2 linked regions of the Allochromatium vinosum DSM 180 genome follow. The protein of the gene in region 1 interacts with the protein of each later gene in a pairwise test. Links are inferred from orthologs where the notes say so. Each region holds a gene or a part of one and is shown on either strand. Other genes may lie near its edges.

The links.
Region 2: the proteins of rlmKL (region 1) and typA interact in binary tests that used the Escherichia coli proteins (3 or more experiments, as listed by UniProt). The link is inferred for Allochromatium vinosum DSM 180 from one-to-one orthologs.

What each region holds. Positions count from the first base shown.
Region 1 is NC_013851.1:2,483,989-2,487,271, reverse strand. What follows is about bases 86-3,048. They hold rlmKL (bifunctional 23S rRNA (guanine(2069)-N(7))-methyltransferase RlmK/23S rRNA (guanine(2445)-N(2))-methyltransferase RlmL), read right to left. Parts: upstream 2,690-3,048; coding sequence 482-2,689; downstream 86-481. Other genes in these bases: ALVIN_RS10825 (YajD family HNH nuclease), read right to left, coding at 2,809-3,048; ccmA (cytochrome c biogenesis heme-transporting ATPase CcmA), read right to left, coding at 86-489. In the rest of the region: more of ccmA, read right to left, coding at 1-85; more of ALVIN_RS10825, read right to left, coding at 3,049-3,231. UniProt on the Escherichia coli protein: Specifically methylates the guanine in position 2445 (m2G2445) and the guanine in position 2069 (m7G2069) of 23S rRNA. Methylation occurs before assembly of 23S rRNA into 50S subunits.
Region 2 is NC_013851.1:3,044,324-3,047,608, forward strand. What follows is about bases 157-3,121. They hold typA (translational GTPase TypA), read right to left. Parts: upstream 2,563-3,121; coding sequence 751-2,562; downstream 157-750. Other genes in these bases: ALVIN_RS13420 (acetate uptake transporter), read right to left, coding at 157-591. Also shown: more of ALVIN_RS13420, read right to left, coding at 25-156; ALVIN_RS13430 (AAA family ATPase), read left to right, coding at 3,220-3,285. UniProt on the Escherichia coli protein: A 50S ribosomal subunit assembly protein with GTPase and nucleotide-independent chaperone activity, required for 50S subunit assembly at low temperatures, may also play a role in translation.

The sequences.
Region 1 (3,283 bases):
GACGTCGAGCGCCGTAAACGGCTCATCCAGCACCCAGAGCCTGGCGCGACTGAGGATGAGCCGGGCCAGGGCCACGCGCTTCTTCTGGCCCTGCGAGAGCATCCGCGTCGGCAGATCCTCGAAGCCGCGCAAGCCGATGCGCGCAAGCGCCTGCCAGACGTCATCGATCCCGACCGGGTCGCCGTCGAGCCGTGCCGCGATCGACAGGTTCTCGATCCCGGTCAGATCGGACTTGATGCCGTTGAGATGGCCGAAATAGAGCAGCTCGCGCCGATAGTCCTCGGCCAGGGCGCGGATCGACTCACCGCGCCAGCGCACCTCGCCCGCGTCCGGGGTGAAGAGTCCGCACAGGGTCCGCAACAGCGTGGTCTTGCCGCTGCCGTTGCGTCCGCGTACATGCAGCAGGGTTCCAGGCTCCAGCGCCAGATCCAGCCCGCTGAACAGCCGCCGGTCGCCGCGCCGGCATTCGAGTCCGATGACCTCAAGCATGGCGGTCCTCGTCGTCGCTCCCATTCCGTCGATTCGATGCAGACTCGGGATGCTGGATCACCCAGCAGTTGTGGATGCGCGGATTGCGGGCGAAGTCGCGCGGCAGGGTCTGGGCGCTGATGTCGCTGACCTCGAAAGGCGCCAGCCCCTCCAGATCGATGCGGAACCGGCGCAGATTGTTCGAGAAGATCAGTCGCCCGCCGGGTTCGAGCAGACGCATGGTCGCCTGGATGATGTCGACATGGTCGCGCTGGATGTCGAGCGTGCCGTGCATCCGTTTGGAGGTCGAGAAGCTCGGCGGGTCGAGAAAGATCAGATCGAAACGGCGCTGTCCGGCCATGGAGTCGATCCAGCGCAGACAATCGGCCTGGATCAGCTGATGATTCGGCCCCCGGATGCCGTTGAGTTCCAGATTGCGCCCGGCCCATTCCAGATAGGTGCGCGACAGGTCGACCGTCGTGGTCGAGGCCGCGCCGCCCTTGGCCGCGTGCACGGTCGCCGTGCCCGTGTAGGCGAAGAGGTTCAAAAAACGCTTGCCATCGGACAGCGAGCCGATCAGCCGCCGCACGTCGCGATGGTCGAGAAACAGCCCGGTGTCCAGATAGTCCTCGAAGTTGACCAGGAACCTGAGACCGTACTCCGAGACCTCGTGGAAACGCCCGGTCTCGGCCAGCCGCTCGTACTGGGCGCGGCCCTTCTGCTGACGGCGCACCTTGAGGAACACCTGCTCGCCCGGCACCTCCAGCACCTCGGGGATCAGCCCCAGCGCCTCGCGTAGCCGCTGGCGCGCGCGCTTGGGATCGACGCTCGGCGGCGCGGCGTATTCCTGGACATGCACCCAGCGCCGTTCGCCCTCGTAGAGATCGATGGCCAGAGCGTATTCGGGCAGATCGGCGTCATAGATCCGCAGACAGTCGATGCCGTCACGCTGGCGCCATTTGCGCAGCGCCTTGAGATTCTTGCTGAGCCGGTTGGCGAACATGGCCGCGCCCGGACTGCGCTCTTCCGGCGGCAGCGGGCGCGGCAGATGACTGACGAAATAGCGCGGCTCGATCTGGAAGCTCAACAGCCGGCATTCGATCGGACCGTTGTAGAGACTGTGTATCCTGGTCGCCCGCAGACCCAGGCTCTTGCCCAGCTCGGGACTGGAGGTGAAGACGGCCGCGCGCCAGCCGACGAAGCGCTCCTTGAGCACCGAACCGAGCCGCGCATAGAGCTGGGTCAGATCCTCGTCGGCGCCGAGCCGCTCGCCATAGGGCGGATTGACGATCACCAGCCCTTCGTCGTCCTCGCGACCGGGGTGGCAGTCGGACAGTTCGCGGCGCTCGAAATGGGCCAGTCCGGCGAGTCCGGCGCGCTCCAGATGATGCAGCGAGGTGCGGATGGCGTTGGGGTTGACGTCATAGCCGCGTAGCGAGCCGAGCCGCTTGAGTCCGGCCGTGCGGCGCAGACGCGCCTCGGCCAGCAGACGCTGCCAGGCCGGTTCGTCGTGCTGGGTCCAGCCGTGGAAGCCGAAGCGCTCGCGCAGCAGCCCAGGCGCGATGTCGGCAGCGATCAGCGCGCCTTCGATAATCAGCGTACCCGAACCGCACATGGGATCGAGCAGCGCGCCGCCCTCGGCCGCGATCTCGGGCCAGCCGGCGCGCAGCAGGAGTGCAGCGGCCAGATTCTCCTTGAGCGGCGCGGCGGAACCGGCGTCGCGATAGCCGCGCTGATGCAGCGACTCGCCCGAGAGATCCAGACTGAAGGACAGGCTGTCTCGGTTTCCGTAGAGGTGAATACGCAGATCCGGATCGTCGGGATCGACGCTCGGACGCCGCCCGTAGAGCCGGTTGAAGCGATCGGCGATGGCGTCCTTGACCTGGAGGATGGCGAAGTGCGGATTGGTGACGCCCTGGAGCTGGCCGTCGAACTGGATGGCGAAGGTGCGATCCGGTGTCAGATGGTCTTCCCAGGGGATCTCCAGCGCGCTGTCGTGGATCTCATCCGGGCCGCCCAGCGACACCTGCGCCAGCGGCAGGAGAATGCGGTTGGCGATCCGCGACCAGAGGCAGGCGCGATAGCCGTCCTCGATCCGGCCCGAGAAACGCGCCCCGCCGCGCGTCTCGGCGGCCCCCGCCATCCCGAGTCGGGTCAGCTCCTCGGCCAGCAGACTACCGAGGTGCTTGGGGGCGGAGGCAAAGAAAATATGATCAGACATGCGCGGGGCGGGACTCCGGGGGAGGTGGCTGAACCAGGCTGTCGGGTGCGTATTGGACGGGATTTCCCGCCGCCCGGTCTTTAAATTTTGTTCATCTACCGCGACGGGCGTGCGGCGTCTCAGTCTTTCTTCAGCAGATCACCGAGACCGGCGAAGGGGTTGAAGGTGGCCGCCGAACCGCCGTTGGCGCTCGCTTTGGCCGGCTTGCCGGTGCCGCGCGCGAGTGCGGCCAGATGCTCTTCGTACTTCTGGTGCTCGTTGTCGTGACAGTAGATGCACAACAGCTCCCAGTTGCTCCCATCGGGTGGGTTGTTGTCGTGATCCATGTCCTTGTGATGCACCGTCAGCTCGCGCAGATTCTCGCGCGTGAAAGTGCGGGCGCAGCGTCCGCAGACCCAGGGATAGAGCTTCAGCGCCTGATCGCGATAGCCGGCGGCGCGTTCCTCGCTCGCCTTGCGCGCGCTGGCGACCACCTGATCGAGCTTGGCGGTGTCGATGGGCTTGCCGGTCTTGCCATGGCGGGGAGGGTTGTGCGTGGCCATGTGTCGATGTCGTCTCAGGGGGGAGATGGTGCGCGAGGGGGGACTCGAACCC
Region 2 (3,285 bases), 560 kb from region 1 along the record:
GCCGCTCGAGCGAACCGCCGACGCTCAGCTCAACCAGGGACGCCCGGCGGGCAGGAGTTCGCGCCCGTAGAGCTCGTTCAGGATGATCCGCGCCATCATGTACCAGGCCACTAGGGCGCAGGCCATGAGCGTGTAACCTGCGGCTACCGTCAGAGCGGGGAAGCCGAAATGCGCCAGATCCAGCAGGATGAAACCGGCCAGCAGCAGGGTGAAGGTCAGCGCCATGGCGCCGTGGATGCGCAGCGAGCCGACCCAGAGGATGGTCGTGAACAGAGTCCAGGCCACCAGGAACCAGCCGACGTCCTCGGTGCTGGCCTTGAAGAGATCGTATTTGTTGGCGATCAGCATCAGCGCCAGGGCGATCCAGAAGGCGCCGTAGGACGTGAAGGCACAGTAGCCGAAGGTGTTGCCGGTCTTCTGTTCCTGCAATCCGGCGATGAATTGCGCCAGACCGCCGAAGATCAGTCCCAGCCAGACCACGGGACCGATGCTGGACATCCAGCCGACATTGTGGAATTGCAGCACCAGGGTGGTCAGACCGAAGCCGGCCAGACCGACCACGGCTGGATTAGCGAGTTTGGATTCCGCCATGATTCTTGCCCAAGCATTTTGGAGGAAAGGGACGCCCTGCACCAAGACAGGGCGACGCATGTTACCCGATTTCCATGGCGGCAGTGTGGTTGACTGGAGCGGACGCGAAAGCGGCGAGTCGGTTCGGTCAACCCGGACCGACCGCGCCGCGACCGGAGACTAGCCCCGGCTCGCCCGCTTGCGATCGCTCTCCTTGAGATGACGCTTGCGCACGCGGATGGCGTTCGGGGTGATCTCGACCAGCTCGTCGTCCTCGATGAACTCCAGCGCCTGTTCGAGCGTGAACTTGACCGGCGGGGTGAGCAGGATGTTCTCGTCCGAACCGGCGGCGCGGATGTTGGTCAACTGCTTGGCCTTGAGCGGATTGACGGTCAGATCGTTGTCGCGCGAGTGGATGCCGACCACCTGCCCCTCGTAGACCTCTTCGCCGGGCGAGACCATCATCCGTCCGCGCTCTTGCAGGTTGAACAGCGCATAGCCGAGCGCCTTGCCGGTGGCGTTCGAGATCATGGCCCCATTGCGGCGCGGCGCGATGCCGCCCATGTGCGCCGGACGATAGCGCTCGAAGACGTGGTACTTGAGTCCGGTGCCCGAGGTCAGGGACATGAACTCGGTCTGGAAGCCGATCAGACCGCGCGAGGGGATCTCATAGTCCAGACGCACCCGGCCCTTGCCGTCCGGCACCATGTCCTTCAGCTCACCGCGCCGCTCGCCGAGCGCCTGCATGATCGAACCCTGTGAGGTCTCGTCGATGTCGACCGTGAGCTGTTCGTATGGCTCGCAGATCTGACCGTCGATCTCGCGGAAGATGACTTCGGGACGCGACACCGCCAGCTCGAAGCCTTCGCGGCGCATGTTTTCGAGCAGGATCGACAGATGCAGCTCGCCGCGCCCGGAGACGCGGAATTTCTCGGGATCGTTGCCCTCCTCGACGCGCAGCGCGACATTGTGGATCAGCTCGCGTTCGAGCCGGTCCTTGAGCTGGCGCGAGGTCAGATACTTGCCGTCCTTGCCGGCGAAGGGCGAGGTGTTGACCTGGAAGGTCATGGTCACGGTCGGCTCGTCGACGGTGAGCGTCGGCAGGGCCTGGACGTGTTCGGGATCGCACAGGGTATCGGAGACGCCGGGCGCCTCGATGCCGGTCAGGGCGACGATGTCGCCGGCGGTGGCCTGGGGCACCTCGTGGCGGTCGAGCCCCAGATAGCCGTAGACCAGACCGATCTTGGCCTTGTGGCGCGTGCCGTCGGGCTTGACCACGACGACCTGCTGGTTGGGCTTGACGCGACCGTGGCGGATGCGCCCGACGGCGATGGCGCCGACATAGGCGTTGTAGTCGAGGGTCGAGACCTGCATCTGGAACGGCGAATCGGGATCGACCTCGGGCGCCGGGCAGTGCTGGACGATGGCCTCGAACAGCGGGGTCATGTCGCCCTCGCGCACGTCGTCGGTCAGGCCCGCGTAGCCGTTCAGGCCGGAGGCATAGACGATGGGGAAATCGAGCTGCTCGTCGCTGGCGCCGAGCCGATCGAACAGGTCGAACACCTGATCGATGACCCAGTCCGGACGCGCGCCCGGACGGTCGACCTTGTTGATGACCACGATCGGGCGCAGACCGTGGGCGAACGCCTTGCTGGTGACGAAGCGGGTCTGAGGCATCGGGCCTTCCTGGGCATCGACCAGGAGCAGCACCGAGTCGACCATCGACAGCACGCGCTCGACCTCGCCGCCGAAGTCGGCGTGTCCGGGGGTGTCGACGATGTTGATGCGGTAGTCGTTCCAGCGGATCGCGGTGTTCTTCGACAGGATGGTGATGCCGCGTTCCTTCTCCAGCGCGTTGGAGTCCATCACCCGTTCGACCGGCCCGAAGCGGTCGCCGAGCGTGCCGGACTGCTGCAACAGCTTGTCCACCAGCGTGGTCTTGCCATGATCGACGTGGGCGATGATGGCGATGTTACGAAGAGTTTCGATCACAGGACTGGACTCCGGGCGCGGCGGCTAAGGATTGACGATGGATTCGGGGTTGGGGGTCGGGATGTCTGGCGGGAAACTGAGGTCGCGGCCGGGATGGACGTGACTGGATTCGGCCTCGGTGGCGATTATATACGCTTGATGGGTAAATCGCGTGCTGTGTCTTGTGCGTCGGCGGCTGGGGGATGTCGGAGTGATGGTTGGTGAGGTGCGGCCGGGGTCGATCTAGCGGCGATTGCTCGGGTGTTGTCTCGTCATGATTCCGCAACACTTGGCCCAGCTTGGATTTTTCCGAGATACCAACAGCGCCTGTGGATAAGTCTGTGCACAACTTTCGTTCGTCGGCTTCCAGGGCGCGTGGTTGCTGGACGCGAAACAGATCGGTCGCATTTTGACCGCTTGAAAAAGCCTTTTATTGTCAATCTGTTGCGCGAGTCATTGACAAATTGGCTTGAGCCGATTGGAGCCGGGATCGTCGCGGCGGACGAGCGGATGCGGCCTGTGAACAAATCGTCGGGGCGGCGGGCTTGCACCGGCTCTGGAAAAGACTCAGCATAGGGCGCAGAGGACAGACAGACCCTGGATCGACCGGGGCACGCGGCCCGCTCCGATCCAGGGTGCACCATCCACAGCCACCATCGGAACCGAGAAGAAACGCGCATGACGCCAAGCGATCTCCAAGCCGTTCGCGATCACATCGCCTCACGCATCATCGGTCAGCAGGCG